DNA from 3 places in the Teredinibacter haidensis genome. Region 1 is predicted to be linked to each of the others. Evidence: riboswitches for the same ligand, from Rfam matches in the RefSeq annotation. Region 1 holds a riboswitch; each other region holds the start of a gene.
The links. A riboswitch is a leader RNA that binds a small molecule or an ion and turns the genes downstream of it on or off. The one in region 1 is predicted to bind cobalamin.
Positions count from the first base shown of each region.

Region 2: it holds a riboswitch for cobalamin, as region 1 does, so the genes downstream of both, H5715_RS19155 (ribonucleoside triphosphate reductase) here and H5715_RS06615 (TonB-dependent receptor plug domain-containing protein) in region 1, are expected to answer to the same signal.
Region 3: it holds a riboswitch for cobalamin, as region 1 does, so the genes downstream of both, H5715_RS05780 (ribonucleoside-diphosphate reductase subunit alpha) here and H5715_RS06615 (TonB-dependent receptor plug domain-containing protein) in region 1, are expected to answer to the same signal.

Region 1 covers NZ_CP060084.1:1,688,226-1,694,315, reverse strand. Annotated here, with positions in the region: gene H5715_RS06635 (carbon-nitrogen hydrolase) at 1-535, shown strand, start outside; gene H5715_RS06630 (polyhydroxyalkanoate depolymerase) at 625-1,944, shown strand; gene H5715_RS06625 (type 2 periplasmic-binding domain-containing protein) at 1,965-2,891, opposite strand; gene H5715_RS06620 (gamma-glutamylcyclotransferase family protein) at 3,134-3,559, shown strand; cobalamin riboswitch at 3,593-3,733, shown strand; gene H5715_RS06615 (TonB-dependent receptor plug domain-containing protein) at 3,903-5,783, shown strand; gene cobO (cob(I)yrinic acid a,c-diamide adenosyltransferase) at 5,797-6,090, shown strand, end outside.
Region 2 covers NZ_CP060084.1:4,697,753-4,703,842, reverse strand. Annotated here, with positions in the region: gene H5715_RS19170 (LysR family transcriptional regulator) at 1-351, shown strand, start outside; gene H5715_RS19165 (anaerobic ribonucleoside-triphosphate reductase activating protein) at 314-916, opposite strand; gene nrdD (anaerobic ribonucleoside-triphosphate reductase) at 903-1,070, opposite strand; gene H5715_RS19155 (ribonucleoside triphosphate reductase) at 1,060-3,102, opposite strand; cobalamin riboswitch at 3,221-3,362, opposite strand; gene H5715_RS19150 (TetR/AcrR family transcriptional regulator) at 4,209-4,826, shown strand; gene H5715_RS19145 (AfsA-related hotdog domain-containing protein) at 5,483-6,090, shown strand, end outside.
Region 3 covers NZ_CP060084.1:1,501,444-1,507,533, reverse strand. Annotated here, with positions in the region: gene H5715_RS05795 (DNA-binding protein) at 1-448, shown strand, start outside; gene H5715_RS05790 (permease) at 750-1,748, shown strand; gene H5715_RS05785 (thioredoxin family protein) at 1,759-1,992, shown strand; cobalamin riboswitch at 2,519-2,650, shown strand; gene H5715_RS05780 (ribonucleoside-diphosphate reductase subunit alpha) at 2,725-5,547, shown strand; gene H5715_RS05775 (ribonucleotide-diphosphate reductase subunit beta) at 5,566-6,090, shown strand, end outside.

The sequences.
Region 1 (6,090 bases):
AGGGTTTTACGAGAAATTTTATTTTACGCCCGGTGATGCAGAGGGGGCGGTACATAACGGCTTTGCGCCGATAGAAACCCGTTTAGGGAAGTTGGGTGTGTTGGTTTGTTGGGATCAGTGGTATCCCGAAGCCGCGCGTTTGATGGCTCTTGCGGGCGCAGATTGTCTAATTTATCCAACCGCTATTGGTTGGGACCCAAATGACGATACTGACGAGCAGCAGAGGCAGAGGGATGCTTGGATTACCATTCAGCGTGGCCATGGCATAGCCAACGGAATTCCGGTGTTGGTCGCGAATCGGACCGGTTTTGAAAGCTCTCCGGTGGGGGACCAGGACGGCATAGAATTTTGGGGTTCCAGCTTTATCGTAGGGCCGCAGGGGGAATACCTACTTGCCCCCCAGATCGAGGCCGAGGGAGCGCTTTGCGCTGAAGTCGATTTAAAACGATCTGAATCTGTCCGGCGTATCTGGCCCTATTTAAGGGATCGTAGGGTGGATGCCTACCTCAACCTGACCCGCCGTTGGATCGATTGATTGAGGGGCCTTCCGGGGGCTCGAATTAATTTGGTGCAGTGCAGCATTGTTGTGCTATTATTGATCTAATCGGCCTTGGAGGGTTTGCCATGCTCTACCATGCATATGAGCTCAACCATGCTGCGCTCGCGCCCTTGCGGGAGGCAGTCGAATTCAATAAGCGTTATCTCGAATCTCCCTACAACCCCGCCTCTTACACCTTGTTTGGCCGCACCGCTGCGGCTGCCTGTGACCTGTTTGAATCTATGACACGGCGCTACTCAAAGCCCTTATGGGGATTGAATTCAACACTTGTTGGCGATATTGAGATTGCTGTGCAGGAAAGGGTGATCTGGGAGAAACCCTTCTGTCGATTACTCCATTTCGAGCGCAGCAGGGAAGGGCTGGCGAAGGCACATGGTAAAGCCGGCTGGACACACCCTCGTCTGCTGTTGGTAGCACCTCTATCCGGGCACTATGCAACACTACTGCGCGGTACAGTTGACGCTTTTCTGTCGGAATACGAAGTCTATGTCACCGAATGGACCGATGCTCGGGAAGTCCCGTTAAGCGAGGGACGGTTTGATCTCAATGATTATATTGACTACATCATTGAAATGATTGAGGTATTGGGGCCGGATATTCATATTATCAGTATCTGCCAGCCCGGCCCGCCAGTTCTCGCGGCGGTGGCGGTGATGTCAGAACAGGATAACGAAAGTTTGCCTTCGACAATGACGTTTATGGGCTCGCCAATTGATACTCGCCTGTCCCCAACCACGCCAAACAAAATTGCCATGGAGCGCAGTTTCGATTGGTTTAAAGATAATATGATCTATACGGTTCCCTGGCCAAACAAAGGCATTATGCGCCGTGTCTACCCCGGCTTTTTACAGCTCAGTGGTTTTATTACCATGAACCAGGACCGTCACGTAACCGCCCACAATAAATATTTTGAGCACCTAGTTGAGGGTGACTGTGATAGTGCGCAAAGGCATCGGGATTTCTACAACGAATATCTCGCTGTACTTGATTTAACGGAAGAGTTTTATCTGCAAACCATCAGTGATATTTTCCAGGAGCATCGTTTGCCCAAAGGTGAATTTATGCATCGAGGTCAGTTGGTGCAACCTTCAAAAATAACAAAGGTGGGCTTGATGACGATAGAGGGTGAAAATGATGATATATCCGGAATTGGTCAAACCCAGGCCGCGCATACATTATGCGTGAATATACCGCAGGAGAGTCAACTCGATTATATTCAAACGGGTGTGGGGCATTATGGTGTTTTCAGTGGTCGTCGCTTTCGCGCAAACGTAAAGCCAAAAATTGAGGACTTTATGCTAAAACATTTCGATGTAAAACGTGAAAACCACTTTCAAAAGGCTAACGAGCCTTTATTCTTCAGTAAAACCAACGGGCACTTATAGAACGTTGGCAGCATGAGGGCTTAGCGAACGTCGATTAGCCCTGGAGCAGAAATAACCCGCTGAGTAGATACAAGTTTAGGGGGCTCCAGACTAAAAGGTGCTGGGATGTTTGAGTTTTTCAAGTAAAACAGGCGAGTGTTTTCTCGATTCATCTGAGTTATAACATCTTTAAAATATCGATAGAAAAGCGTGTCTAAAGAACCCTCTTTGTGAGCGATTTTCAATCCGTGCTCCAGCCGCGCTGTTAGTTTTGGGTGGTGCTTACTCACCTGGAAAAACACCGGGAAAGGGTAGTAAAGAACAATACCCGGCACAATCGCAAGATTGCCGTAATCCGGTCCCACTTCACTTAACGATTGCACGGCTTCACCGGCACTTAAAGGTATATAGTCGAAGCGTCCTCGGCTCAGCATAAAAAAGAGCGATTCGAACGAGGAGCCTACCACCAGCGGTAGGCCATTTTCTTTATACACTGGGACATCGGCCCAATAGTTAACCTGTCCAGCTTTAAGCTTCTGCAAATCAGCGTAGTTTTCTATGCTGGCAAATATGTGAAGATCTTGCTTGCGGGCAATTAAAACACGATAACCTAGGAGCCCATGCAGTAATGGAACGCTAATAACATTTAGCTCTCCATCCATCTCCAACTTGCGGGCGGGTAGGGGGTTGGTGAAGAAGTTAACCTCTTTTCCCTCTGCTACTACCCGTCTTCCACGATCGTAGTTTACTTGTAGGTAATGAACGCTAAATTCGTAAGGACCATGTGTGGGCTGGGTAATATCCAGAAGGTGCTCGGCAAGAAGAGATTCGTAAGTGGCCCTTGTTGTGCTTAATCCTGTCGCCCAAAATTTTGCCTGCAATGGGGGCTGGGCAAAACTGAAGGCACTGCAGGCAACCCCCAAAAAGGCGAGGGTTATCCGTGCCGATAAAGTGTGGCGTTTGGTCATTAGTTTTATTTTTATCGTTATATTGTCAGTTGATGGGCCGCGATGGCCCAAAAAGGACAATTATAGCGCGTACTTGTCGTGGCGCGAAATTCATTCAGGTGAATAAATAGACGGCTATCATGTCACGGTTGTTATAGAGGGTCAATTTGGTCCAATACTGGCTTTCGTCTTACCTATATTTAGTACAAAATTGGCGTAGGTAGTTTTAATCGTTAGTGGTTTTTGGGGGAGTTGACAGCATTATGCATTTGTTTGTGTACGGTTCACTTATGTATCCTCGCGTGTGGCGATCAATTGTAAAGGGGCGTTACGGCCAGCAGAACGCAGAGCTAAAGGGGTATCGCTGTGTTCAGGTCAGGAATCAGCACTACCCCATGATTTATTCGGTGCGTGGAGGTGATAGCGTAGAGGGACAGGTGTATTTCCATGTTCGGGCTAAAGATATTAAGCGCTTAACGTTGTTCGAAGGGAAAGAGTACACCTTGCGGCCGGTTCATCTTTTGCTCGATTCTCCTCTTATGGGCAGTCGAAGGCTGAAGGCGGCAACCTTTGTTGCCTCCCGCTTAGGTCGGTTCAAAGCGGGGGAAAGGAAGTGGAATAGGGGTGAGTTTGTTCAATCCGGTTTGGACCACTTTTGTAAACGCTTCGTTGGATTTAATCGAATTTAATGGGCAAGTTGACATTCTAATGGCGCCTCTATACAGTCGCCGCCAGTTACAGGTGCTTGCGCGACGCCGCAAGATAAATGGGAAGTTTGGTGAAAACCCAACGCTGCCCCCGCAACGGTAAAAGCTACTTTTAGTAGGTAATAGCCCGATACCAGCCTGTTTCATTTTCGTTGATGGAGCGGAGGGCTACCATCCTGGAGTGATCCCCGACTTGCGGACAGCGTTACCTGCGGCATAGCCGTATTCAATACTAACCAGTATTTGTAGCCGTCTTATCAAACTTGTCTACATCATCCCTGGCTGCCTCCCTCATTAGCTTGCTTTTACGCTTATGAGGACTAACATGAAAAAATCTGTTTTATTCACCGCTATTAATGCTGTGATTTTCTCTTCCTATTCCCTTGCGCAACCACTTCTTGAAGAAACCGTTGTAACGGCATCAAAAAACGAAACGCCTATTCGTCAGATCGGCGCTTCCGTTACGGTTATTGATGAGCAGGAAATCGAGCTACGTGGTTACAATGCGATTGCCGATCTATTGCGTACAGAGGCCGGCGTATCCGTTAGTAATAGCGGCGGTGCAGGTAAAGTCACTAGTTTGCGTATTCGCGGAGAAGAAGGTTATCGAACCCTGGTGTTAATCGATGGTATCGAAATGTCGGACCCAACAGGCCCGCAGGTAAGCACCGCAATGGAACATATCAATGCCAATGGTGAAATCGAAAAAGTAGAAATATTGCGTGGGCCGCAGGGCTTTGTATATGGTGCGGATGCGGGTGGTGTCGTCAATATTTTTACCCGGACGGTAGATGAAGGGATTCAAGGCCAAATTGGCGTTCAGGGGGGAAGCTACCAGCAACAGGATGTAAATGGCTATATTGCCAGTGGTAGTGCTCGGGGCGATGTTTTTTTGTCGGCTGCAAAAAACTCTACCGATGGTTATAACTCGCTGGTGAGCGATAGCGAAGCAGACAAAGATGGTTACGAGAATCAAACCCTGCACTTTAAAGGCGGTTTAAACTTATCGGAGAACTGGCGGGCTCAATTCGTGCTTCGCGATGTGGAGGGAAACACGGAATATGATAATTGTGGCTACCCGACAACGCACGACTGCAAGTCGGACTATAGTCAGCAAGCAGGGCGTTTGTCCGCCAGCTATAGTGGCGAAAAAATGAACCACCAGTTGGCCCTAGCCAAAACCAATACGGAGAGGGATTATTTGGCCGATGGCGTATTCTCTTACGGCTACAAGGGTGATGTAGAAAAAGTCGAGTATCTCGGAAGCGCTAAAATCTTGGCAAATAGTACTCTCGTGTTTGGGTTAGATAATAAGTCTGAAACCGTTGTTATAGAGGGTGGAGACGATTTATCTCAGGATCAGTCGGCGGTTTTTGCCGAGTGGCAGGGCCAATTTTCCGATAATGCGTTCTACACCTTTGGTGGGCGTTATGATGACAGCGATGATTTTGGAGAGCACTTCAGCTATCGCGCGACTACGGCATGGGTTCAAAGTGAAAAAAATAGCGATGGTGTCGACCAAGGGCTTAAATATAGAGCCAGCTTTGGCACCGGCTTCAGAGCGCCCAGTTTGTATGAGATTGCTTACAATGCTGGCCCTGATGCGTTCGGCGCGGCAGCCGAAACGGTCTTAACTGAAGAGCAAAGCCGTGGCTTTGATATCGGCGTGGATTATTTTATTGACGGTAAAGCGTTAGTGCAACTTACTTACTTTAACCAGAAAATAGAAGACGAAATATATTACGACATGGCGTCTTATTCTGGCTATTTACAGCGTTCGGGAACAACCTCATCTAAGGGCGTTGAATTGGCTGCCGATTACGCCTTTAGCAGCACGATTAAATTTGTCGGTAACGTTACCCATAACGAAAGTGAAACGTCCGATAATTTACCCCGTCTTCGTCGCCCACAACTACAGGGCAACATGGGACTACAATTCGCTTTTATGGATAATAATTTGAATATGCTGGCGAATCTGCGTTTGGCGACGGATGCTGATGATGAAGTCTATGATAATGACACCTATCAGAATGTTCGCGTACCTTTAGACGATTACCAGGTGCTGGATGTAAGCGCGAACTACTCACTGAAAGACTGGACCTTTAGTTTGCGCGTAGAAAATTTGACAGATAAAAATTATGAAGAAGTAACCAACTATAATACCGGCGGGCGTAAAGCTTATCTGGGTGCTAAGTTTACTTTCTAATAAGGTCAAACTGATGGATAAAGATGCTAAACACAAACGCGCCATGGAAAAACAAAAAGCGCAGGTGGATAAAACGATTGCCAGTGCCAATCAGGAACGCGGTGTCTCGGTTTTATTGACTGGAAACGGCAAGGGAAAATCCAGTTCAGCTTTTGGTATGGTCATTCGCGCCCTCGGCTATGGACAGAAAGTGGGCGTCGTTCAGTTTATTAAAGGTGAGCAGTTGTCTGGCGAAGAAATTTATCTGCGGGAGAAATGTCCAGATGTATTTCTATACCAGATGGCAACGGGTTTTACTTGGGACACG
Region 2 (6,090 bases), 1.9 Mb from region 1:
CTGAATCATCACCAACTTTTTAGCTACCCCGTTTCCACGGAACGGCTAGACATTTACAACCAATTTCTGTTGCCTGCCAACTGTCGACCACGACAACACAAAACGGTCGAAACCACTGAGATTATGCTGCAGATGGTAGAAGCCGGTCGCGGCGTCGCCACACTGCCACAATGGCTCGTAACCGAGCTGGCGGAAACTTTTGCGGTAAAAGCGGTGCGCCTGGGACACAAAGGCATACAAAAACAGATTCACCTGGGCACGCGTGACGACGCTGATCAAACCGACTATTTACGCGCGTTTATCGAGCTGGCACTCAGACCACAGGCAGGCCCGACTGAACAACCGTATTAACGCTCCCCATCTGCGCCAGACGCTGCTGAGTGGCCGCCAACTGTTCAGAGCTTATCCACTGGTTATCGACTGTAATCCGAAACTGGTAGTCGATACCGCTATCCAGAACCCATCGAGCACTCTGCCAGGCTGCGTTACCACTGTCGTTAACACCGGTAATAAGCGGGTAATGATCGACCGGAGCTTTCACATCCAAACCAATCCAGTCGATTAATGGCAACAAGGTTTTAAGCCGACGCGGGTAGATCCCCGCGCTGTGCAAGCCGACTTTAAACCCTAGAGCTTTAACTTCTTCAATAGCCGCCCACAGACTGACCTGCGCCGTTGGCTCTCCCCCGGAAAAAACCACGGCATCCAATAATCCGCGACGGCGGGCGAGAAAATCCATCACTTGCTGCCAGCAAATTCTAGTACCACCACCGGTGGGCTGCAGCCCTTGGTTGTGGCAATAAACGCAGCGCCACGGGCAACCCTGGGCGAACACGATGGCCGCCAGCTCACCGGGATAATCAATACTGGTTAAGGGCTGAAAACCACCCACCTGCAGTGTCTTAGCTCTCGGCATGCGGCTTTTTATCTACGGTAAAAAAACGACGCTGCTGATGCTCCGCCTGCTTGCCCGCATTCCAGGCTGACACAGGGCGATGGTAGCCCATTACTCGGGTCCAGACTTCGCAGCGCACACGCTCTTCTGGTTTTAACTCGACTTTATTGTTCATCGCTAATCTCCTTCGATTTTTGTTGCAGAATGTCCTGATCACAGCGCGGGCAGTATTCATGCTCACCAGCTAAATAGCCGTGCTTGGGACAAATGGAAAACGTTGGTGTTACCGTGATGTAAGGCAGGCGAAAATTGCTGAGCGCGCGCTTAACAAGCCGGCGACAGGCATCTGCGCTTGCCAGAGGCTCGCCCAGATAGAGATGTAAAACCGTTCCACCCGTGTACTTACTTTGCAATTCCTGCTGACGCTCCAGCGCGTCGAAGGGATCCTGGGTGAAATCCACCGGTAACTGGGAGGAATTGGTGTAGTACGGACTATCCTCCGTACCTGCCTGCAGGATATCCTTAAAGCGCTTTTTATCTTCCCGCGCAAAACGATAGGTCGTGCCTTCCGCCGGTGTCGCTTCCAGGTTGTATAGATGCCCGGTTTCTTCCTGAAACTGTGTCATACGCAAACGCACATGGTCGAGCAGCCGCAGCGCCAGTGCTTTGCCGTCGGGAGTGGCAATATGCCATTGATCTTCGGAAAAATTGCGAATCATCTCATTGACACCATTTATACCCAGGGTGGAGAAATGGTTGCGCAGCGAGCCCAAATAACGCTTGGTATAAGGAAATAAGCCCGCGTCGATATGCCGCTGTATCACTTTGCGCTTAAGCTCTAGGCTGTCCCGCCCCAGGTCCAGCAACCGATCCAAGGCCTCTATCAACCCAGCCTCATTACCTTTGTGCAGGTAACCCAGGCGCGCGCAATTGATAGTTACCACACCCAGAGAGCCCGTTTGCTCGGCAGAGCCAAAGAGGCCATTACCCCGCTTTAACAGCTCCCTTAAATCCAGCTGCAGCCGGCAGCACATGGAGCGAACCATATTGGGCTCCAGCTCGGAATTGAGAAAATTTTGGAAATACGGCAGGCCGTATTTGGCTGTCATGGCAAACAGGCGCTCGGCATTCTCTGAGTGCCAGGGAAATTCACGAGTGATGTTGTACGTGGGGATAGGGAAGGTAAACACGCGGCCATTGGCGTCGCCCTCGGACATAACCTCGATATACGCGCGGTTGATCATATCCATTTCACACTGCAGCTCGCCGTAGCAAAATGGCATGGTCTCGGTGCCGATAACAGGGTTCTGCTGTTTAAGATCGTCCGGGCACACCCAATCGAACGTAAGGTTGGTAAAAGGGGTTTGCGTACCCCAGCGCGAGGGCACATTCAGGTTGTAAACCAACTCCTGAATGTGCTGGCGAACTTCGGTATAACTCAACTGATCTTTGCGCACAAATGGCGCCATATAGGTATCGAAAGAACTGAAGGCCTGGGCACCGGCCCATTCGTTCTGCAGGGTTCCCAGAAAATTCACGATCTGGCCCACGGCGCTCGACATATGTTGCGGTGGCGCTGCCTCTACCTGACCGGGCACACCGTTCAAGCCCTCGTGTAACAGCGTGCGCAGTGACCAGCCCGCGCAATAACCGCTGAGCATATCCAAATCGTGAATATGCAAGTCGCCCTTGCGGTGAGCCTCGCCTATTTGGGGCGGATACACATGATTAAGCCAGTAGTTGGCGATAATTTTTCCAGAGGTGTTAAGGATCAATCCGCCCAGCGAATACCCCTGATTGGCATTCGCAGCAACCCGCCAATCGAGCCTATCGAGATATTCGTTAACAGCTGAGGACACATCCACCAAGGTTTGCTTATCCTTTCGCAAGCGCTGATGCTGTTCGCGATAGACAATAAACGCCCGCGCTGTTTTTAAGTGATTGGCACTGATCAAGGCCTGTTCGACAATGTCTTGTACGCGCTCTATATCCACTTCACGTACTTGCAAATGACCGATAACTTTCAGTACCTGCGACGTCATTAGACTGGCTTCTGCTCCGTCCAACTCATTCGTCGCAAGCCCAGCTTTAGCGATGGCCTGCTCGATTTTGTCGCGCTCAAAAACAGCGCGACTGCCGTCGCGTTTACGCACGGCTTCTGGCATTTGAGAAAACAATGAATTGGCTGACGCCACGTTACTAGACATAAGACTCCCCGATATCTGTGGGGGGTCGCGCGGAAACTTAGTGAACGGCGGGGAAGGTAAGGTCAACAGCGTCGACCACCCTGCTGGTCCTAGCGCGAGACCCGGGTTGAGCTGTCAGCTTTCTGGCAGCACATTGGCAGGCATTCGGGCTTAAAGTGGGGATTAATACATTCCCACTTATTACCGTTGCGCGACAGCCCTGGATTCACACCAGGTTCCCCTGCATTTAGTGACACAAAGCCTACATGTTGTGCTTCTCATCACTTAAAACACATCATATAGGATAATTACTATTTTTATTTGTGATGGATCAATGACCTGAAAAGAGACGAATGTAACATCCAGCCGCTGCTTTGAGCGAGGACTTTACCAAAAGGCATCTGGAGCAGCGTACAAGCCCGCCGAGATTATCTCAGACGCTAAATAGCGATTTTACTCATTTAAACAAGCCTATAACTAACGCGACAACCTCCAATTATCTGCTATCTTTCCGACAGGCTCCCGCCCATAACAAACGGATATCTCAAAAGAGACAAGATTCAAGCTTATTCGTTTTGGACGTTGGAGGTAACCAACTGGTGAAGCTCTGATTAAATTTTAATTCGCCCCGGACGAATACATATCAACGAGGTCCAAGCGACGGTCCATCGCAAGATGGATTCACTTAAAACGTATCGTCGATAAAGGAAATTTGTAAGCATCTATATCAAACCCTATTGTAAAGAGATTACGCAACCGCTTTAACGAAAAAAATAATCTTCTACTTTTAGGGAAACATCATAGCGACGCCCGAAAAAGAATGGAAAAATGCCGTAACGTCACCACAAAATAACAGTAAGAAAAACGCGAAGCTTAGGCGAATAATTGAGCAAGCCCAAGCATCTACCTCTATTGTTTACGTGTTGCACCACCCTTATCTAGGCATTTTCTGGCAGTTGCGGATGGCGCGCATAGCGTCTATTCTTCCATTTTACTGAATAGAAAAATTTTCAATTCACGGGCATTTTTATTTTCGACAGTATAATTGGCTGATTTTGCCATTTTTCAATCATTGGATTCGATTACTTGCATACATATTATTATTGGTACGAAAAAGGAGTAGCATCGTGACGTTTCGGCGAGCGCGATCTGAAGATTGTAAAAAAATCCGGATTACTGAAATCCTTTCGGCGGCTGAAAGTGTTATCGCAGAACAGCGCTTTGAGCGCTGCAACCTCAACGACATTGCTGCCGCTGTTGGCATGAGTAAACCGGCACTCTATCGATATTTCCGCGTCAAAGAACTTATATTTTTGGAAATCTATCGCAGGGAGTTATCCGAACTAATTCCATTACTGATTAAAGCTTTTACACCGCCATCATCAGAGGCCATTACCAAGGTATTTGTTAGCCGACCCATATTTTGTCGTTTGAGCGGCATACTCACAACTGTACTCGAGCAACCACTTACGCTCGAAGAGGCCATTGACTTTAAAAGTGAAGTGGCAATATTAATGCAACCGCTCGTAAAAACGGTAGCCATAGAATTGTCGTTAACGCCCCAAAACGCGATCCAATGTATATTACAACTTTTTTCTTCCCTAATCGGCGCCTGGCACTTAAGTAACCCAAGCGCATTAATGGCAAAGGCCTACGAAATACCCGAACTTAGCGTATTTAACATGAAATTTTATGATTCGCTGTACTGGCATATTGAAGCCTTGCTTAAAGGCTATGTCGATTGATTTAAAATTTTTCAACTACTTTCCGTACGCCCCACTTAAACCACTTTTCAATAAACCACCTCATACTTTACTTGGGCAGAAGCCGTTCAAACTTGGCCCTAGGATAAGCGAACCGTCTCGCCCCCCCGAACAACCTCAGTTCCCCCCACAACACCAGATGAAATTGCGCAATTAATCTAAGCAGTATCAGTGCTAGACCAAGCCCGACGATGGTTAGCTAAATACCTATAGAGCACCAACGCCACGCAAGACGGTACGACATAGTCTGAACAGTTGACATATATCAACAGCTTAAGTTACCCTGAGTAACATAATATACCGAACGATACGGGTGCCATACCGTGTATCCGTTTCCGCCAAATTTAGCAGATCCATATAATTAATAATAATTTGGTCGTTCATCGGATACTAAACGAGCACACCAAAGAGGGCTTTAGGGACAAACTCAAACCATTCTTTCAATGAAACGCCACTCGTGAAAACCCGCCAACCTCCATAAGGCGCCGCCACGAGCATTCTGACAAAAAGCTGACTGAAGCTTTCGGAATGGTTTTTAGTGCTTAACAAAATTTAAAGACATAGTGGCGTCGAGTACTTTCCCTCAACGCCTCTTACGTTTACTTTAATTTTTAACTAAAACTAGTGATGGTAGTGAAATGGAAATACAGGACATATGGATCGTTGTGGGTGACCGGTTCTACAACTATAACAACATCTCTTCGTGTATCCTTTATAGCGACTGGAAGGATTTGGTAAAATCAGGCGAAACACATGCCGGCACCTGCCTATTCGTTCCAGGCCAAGGCCTAAGCCCCATTCAAATCGACAATATTTACAGGCAGTCTCCTTTTTTTGAAAGCTCCCCTCCCCCTATTGCCACACAAAAGCAAACACACAAGCATATTTCCGATAATATTCTTATAACAGAACCGATAAAAACTGGAGAGAACACCTATTCCTCCAAGCTTGTACTACAGGAAAATAATGAGTTCATTCTCGACCATACTACCGGCTACCATATTCGAGGTATGATTTTCCTGGAGGTAACACGCCAAATGTCGACCTCAGTAGTAGATTTACTCTTCAACGACTCTAATAGCTATTATGTTATGCACAATATTTACGCTGAATATCTCAATTTCTCGTTTCCGATTGAGACGTTCATAGAGCTGACAATCGAGCATAAAGAAACTGAAAATCGTGAAAAATATTTCAATGTAACTGTCGATTTTTATCAAAACTCAACAAAAGTTGTTACATCGGG
Region 3 (6,090 bases), 190 kb from region 1:
TCAACGGAAGCATGAGCAGCATAATCAGCAGCTTCAAGCTGAAATTCGGACACTCAATCAAACTCTTTCAGTTAAACAAACCGATATTACACAGTTAAATAAGGATAACGGACGCTTTGCGGCTGAACTCAGCGCTACGCAAAAAGATACTTCAATCCTAGAATCTGAACAGCGCAGATTAATAGCGCGATTGGAATCTAAAGCGGAGGAAGCAGATTCACTTAAAGCACAAGTATCTGAATTGAAAGGCCAATCAGCGGAACTCGACAAGCTTAAAATACTGAATGAAGAACTACAGACCTGGAAGGCAGAGGCATCAGTGTCTATAGGCAAGCTAGAAGCGGAAGTCTCATTTAAGACAGGTATGATGAATCGGTTACTAGAAGAGAAAAAGCTTAACGTTGGCGACCAATTAGCACTAGAGCAAGGGAGCCCCATAATACCTTAAAACAAAGAAATTGATGCGTGAAATTCGCACAATTCTTCCATGAGAAGATGACCAATATTTTCATATAAATCATCAGGTTAGGTACGAAGTGGCTAAATTCAACCTTTTTGCCGGCCGGACCTCTAATACGTGTATGGGATTTTATTTTAAAGATTACAAGCTATTCGTATATGTGATACCGCGTATCAAAGTAGGTCGTTGCGCTCGATGCTTTCCCCTGTTGTGAATGTTAAGTTTAAACTGCTGGTATTCGCCATCTATCAGTCTGAATCAATATGCATAATTGGTTTAAGGAATATTGATGTTTACCATTTTCACAAAGCTTGCTGACTGGATAACCTACGGTGCTCTGAGTTTCGATCCGCAAAGTAAACTTGCCGACGCCACACACTTTTTTATAGAAGATGTCAGTAAAATTTACGTGCTGCTGGTGGTCATGATCTACACTATTGCCTTACTACGCGTGTCTTTAGATGTGGAAAGAGTCAGAGATTTTTTGGCGAGTAAGCATAAGGGCGTTGGGTATTTTCTCGGGTCCGGTTTTGGTGCCATTACACCGTTTTGTTCCTGTTCCAGTATTCCGGTTTTTTTAGGCTTTACTTCTGCGGGTATCCCTGTCGGGATTACCATGGCTTTCCTGTTGACCTCCCCATTGGTCAACGAGGTTGCGGTGCTGCTATTGGTGAGCTTACTTGGATGGAAGTTCACTTTTCTTTACGTTTTAGTCGGTGTATTCGTCGGGATTGTCGGTGGTATTTTCCTTGATGTGATTCGTGCCGAGAGATGGCTTCAATCGTTTGCAGCAAAGGCCTTGGAGCGCGGTAGAAAAACGCAATACAATCAAGATATAATCACTTTTGCTAAGTCCCCAATAAAATTTAAAGAGCGTCACGCATTCGCCAAGTCCGAAACGCTAGAAATTTTTTCCCGCGTTTGGAAGTGGGTTATTGTCGGTGTGGGTCTCGGGGCCGTCTTACATGGGTTTGTACCGGATAGCTGGATCGAAAACCGCCTCGGTGATGGCCAGTGGTGGTCTGTCCCTGCCGCAGTACTTCTCGGGATTCCGCTGTATTCGAATGCTACCGGCGTTATTCCTGTCATGGAAAGCCTTATCATTAATGGCTTGCCAGTGGGGACGACTTTGGCATTTTGCATGAGTACGGTGGCGGCCAGCTTTCCCGAGTTTATTTTGCTCAAGCAAGTCATGCAGTGGAAACTTCTATGTATTTTATTCGCCATACTGCTAACAGCTTTTACTGTTGTTGGTTGGGTGTTTAACTTTATTAGCCCTATTTTCTGAGGAAATAACTATGAAGAACATTAAAGTTCTCGGCAGCGGGTGCACCAAGTGCGTAAAAACCGCCGAGCTAATTAGAGAAATTGCGACAGAAGAAAATTGCGACGTCAACGTATCCAAAGAAACAAGTCCTGAAGTCATCATGTCTTACGGCGTTATGAGTACTCCTGCCGTGGTAATTGATGGAATAGTAATTCATAGTGGTTCAGTGCCTACTCAATCTCAAATCGCCTCTTGGTTAAAATAGGTCTATAGACGATAGAAATAGAAACATACGAGAATTCAGCTGGCCAATTTTATGAAGCCGAGCATCTCTTATGTAAACCGCATGCTCACCAATATTGATTTTGAATGTGCGAAACCGACCGATTCAACAAGGTTGTTTAAAATACGGAAAAGTGAATCAAACTCCAAAAATATTGTTTTGTGCCTCCGAAGCTTGGGAGTCGAAGTATTTTTCAGCGGAAATACCTACCTTTTCCCCTTTGGTATGACCTTTTCCAGGCGACGCCGAAAACCAATATTCCAAGGTTCGGGAGCGATCTGGCGCGGCATCAGTCCTGAGCTTCAGGTCGGTCGTTATGAGTGCACAAATCGCCTTAATACTTCTGACTTTTTAAGGGGAGCGACCAAGACAAGGTAAAACGTTTGCAAGTATTTAACGTTCTATAAATTTTGATGACGTAAAATAAATACGCACCACAATTCACTTAAAAACGCTACTTGCCAAACAGCCTTAATTACTATAACTTGTGCCACATCAATTTATGGCCACCACATATAGTGGCTAAGGGTTGAGTATAGGGGAATCCGGTGAGAATCCGGAACTGTCGCGCAACGGTGATAGCAGGCTGAATATTACAGACCGCTTAAGTCCGATTACCTTTCTTATTAACCAGCGTCTCGCGTAAAGGCCCGGGTTTGAAAGTCGTCGGTATTTTGCGCTTTCATTCCCTGGCATCCGGGCCAGGAACAAAGCATGCAAAACGACCCAATCGTCACTGAAGACCATCTCAGCCATTCCACCCACACCGCCATAGATAACGCACCCACGCACAGCGAATATCGCGTTATTCGCCGCAATGGCAAACTCACAGTATTTGACCGCAGTAAGATTATGGTGGCCGTCACCAAGGCTTTCCTCGCTGTCGAGGGAAGCACCGCGGCCGCATCTAGCCGAATACACGAAAAGGTCGACCAAATCACTGACCAAGTGATCAAAGCCTTGTTTCGTCGCCTTCCTGAAGCCGGAACGGTACATATTGAAGACATTCAGGACCAAGTTGAACTCGGGCTAATGCGCAATGGCGAACAAAAAGTCGCGCGTGCCTACGTGCTATACCGGGATCAGCACGCTCAGCAGCGGGCGTCGAAACAAACCGACGATACGTCGTCGTCAGCCACGATTAGCATTGTATTGAATGACGGCAGTCGACAACCATTGAATCAGACACGCCTGCAGAACGTAATTGATGAGGCTGTCAGCGGGCTAGAGGATATCGACGCGCACAAGGTGATGCGGATCACCTTGAATGCTGTTTACGATGGTATGAAAGAAGAGGATCTGTATGCGGCACTGGTTATGAGCGCTCGTAGCCTGATCGATCAGGAGCCAAATTACTCCCAGGTATCGGCACGCTTGCTGTTGGACAACTGTCGTCGCGAGGCTTTGAGTTTTGTCTTTGATCGGAAACATGAAGCGACTCAGTCAGAAATGTCGAATTTATATGGCGACTACTTTAAGGCTTACATTAAACGTGCAGTTGATCTTGAGTTACTCGACTCCGAGCTAGCACGTTTCGATCTAGACAAATTATCGGCAGCTTTATTGCCAGAGCGAGATTTACAATTCACCTATTTAGGCCTGCAAACACTTTACGACCGGTACTTTATTCATAGCAACCAACAGCGCTTGGAATTACCTCAGGCTTTTTTTATGCGCGTAGCCATGGGGCTTGCGATAAATGAAATCAATCGAGAGCAGCGCTGCATTGAATTTTATACGCTATTGTCGTCATTTGATTTTATGAGTTCGACACCCACGCTGTTTAATTCCGGTACGTTGCGACCACAATTGTCGTCCTGTTACCTGACCACAGTGCCGGATGATCTGGACGGTATATATTCATCGCTTAAGGATAACGCTCTGTTATCGAAATTTGCTGGCGGTTTAGGTAACGACTGGACACGTGTACGTGGCCTTGGTGCGCATATTAAAGGCACTAACGGGGAATCGCAGGGCGTTGTACCCTTTTTAAAAGTTGCCAATGATACTGCCGTTGCTGTTAACCAAGGTGGCAAGCGAAAAGGGGCAATGTGTGCCTACCTTGAAACCTGGCATATCGACATAGAAGAGTTTTTAGAGCTACGCAAAAATACCGGTGATGAGCGTCGTCGAACCCACGATATGAACACCGCGAATTGGGTGCCAGATTTATTTATGAAACGGGTAGCAGAAGAGGGTGAATGGACTTTACTTTCACCCGAAGAAGCACCCGATCTGCATGAACTCTATGGGCAGGCGTTTGAAGATGCTTATATCCAATACGAGGCCAAAGCAGGGCGCGGTGAACTGCGCATGTACAAAACGGTGAAGGCCTTAGACTTGTGGCGCAAGATGCTCGGTATGTTGTTTGAAACAGGACACCCCTGGATTACCTTCAAAGACCCGTGCAATATCCGCTATACCAATCAGCATGTGGGTACTGTGCACAGCTCGAATTTGTGTACCGAAATAACGTTGCATACCAATGACAATGAAATTGCGGTCTGTAATTTGGGGTCAGTCAATCTGGCTGCTCATATTGATGAAAACGGCTTAAATCGGGAAAAGCTACAACGCACAATCAACACCGCAATTCGGATGTTGGACAATGTAGTTGATTACAATTACTACAGCGTGCCGCAAGCGCGGAACTCCAACCTACAGCATCGCCCAGTAGGCTTGGGTATTATGGGCTTTCAGGATGCACTGTATATGCTTAATCTACCATACGGAGCGCTGGAAGCTGTAGAGTTTGCAGATCAATCCATGGAAGCGGTTAGCTATTACGCTATTCAGGCCTCGTCGAACCTAGCTAAAGAGCGCGGCAGTTATTCAAGTTTTCAAGGGTCTTTATGGAGCCAGGGTGTTCTACCATTAGATTCCAATCAACGCCTTATCGAGCAGCGCGGCAGCTATATTCAATGTGACCAAAGCAGCACTCTGGACTGGGGAAGCCTACGCAAGACAATACAAGAGCAGGGGATGCGCAACAGTAATTGTTTAGCTATTGCCCCCACGGCTACTATTTCTAATGTTTGCGGCGTTACCCAGTCAATCGAACCCACATACCAAAATATGTATGTGAAATCTAACTTGTCCGGCGAATTTGTTGTGGTAAACCCATACCTGGTAAAAACCTTAAAGCAACATGATTTGTGGGACGAGGTCATGGTAAATGATCTGAAATACTACGATGGATCATTGGCACATATCGACCGTATACCCGAAGCGATTAAATTGCTTTATTCATCGGCATTTGAACTTGATACGCGCTGGCTTATTGAAGCTGCAGCACGCAGACAAAAATGGATAGATCAGGCGCAGAGTCTAAATTTGTACATGGCAGAACCCTCCGGTAAAAAGTTAGATCAGCTATACAAACTTGCTTGGGTGCGTGGATTAAAAACGACCTACTACCTGCGTTCCATTGGCGCCACACATATGGAAAAATCTACCACGCAAGTCGATAATGCTTTCGTCGAAAACACGGAAAAATCTTGTTCGATTCTGGATCCAGATTGCGAAGCCTGCCAATAGAACTAGGGGAGAAAAGCTATGTTAAATTGGGATAACCCATTAGACACGTTTACAAATGAAAAAACTGTAACGTCAATTACAAACGAACACGCTCTGGACTCTATTGAACAAGTAGGGGAATCTGAAATACCACAGCATTCCACCTCTTCGTTAGACACTATGAAACCAGTCGCCGCTGAAGATAAACGAGTGATCAATGGTTTAACGGACATTAATCAGTTAGCACCTTTTAAGTATCCGTGGGCATGGAATTTTTTCCTCAATGCCAATAAAAACCACTGGACGCCGTTAGATATCAATATGTCTAAGGACGTACATGACTATCATCATCGGCTAACACAAGAAGAAAAACATGTTTATGAGAATGTTCTCTCCTATCTAACCACGTCAGACATCTTGGCGATGCGTAACGTGGGCTTAGCGGTAATGGAGAAAATGACCGCGCCAGAATTGCAGATTTACCAGGCTCGTCAGGTCTATGAAGAGGCGCTTCATACTTGGACCTACCAACACTGCATCGAAACAATTGGCTTGGATCAGGGA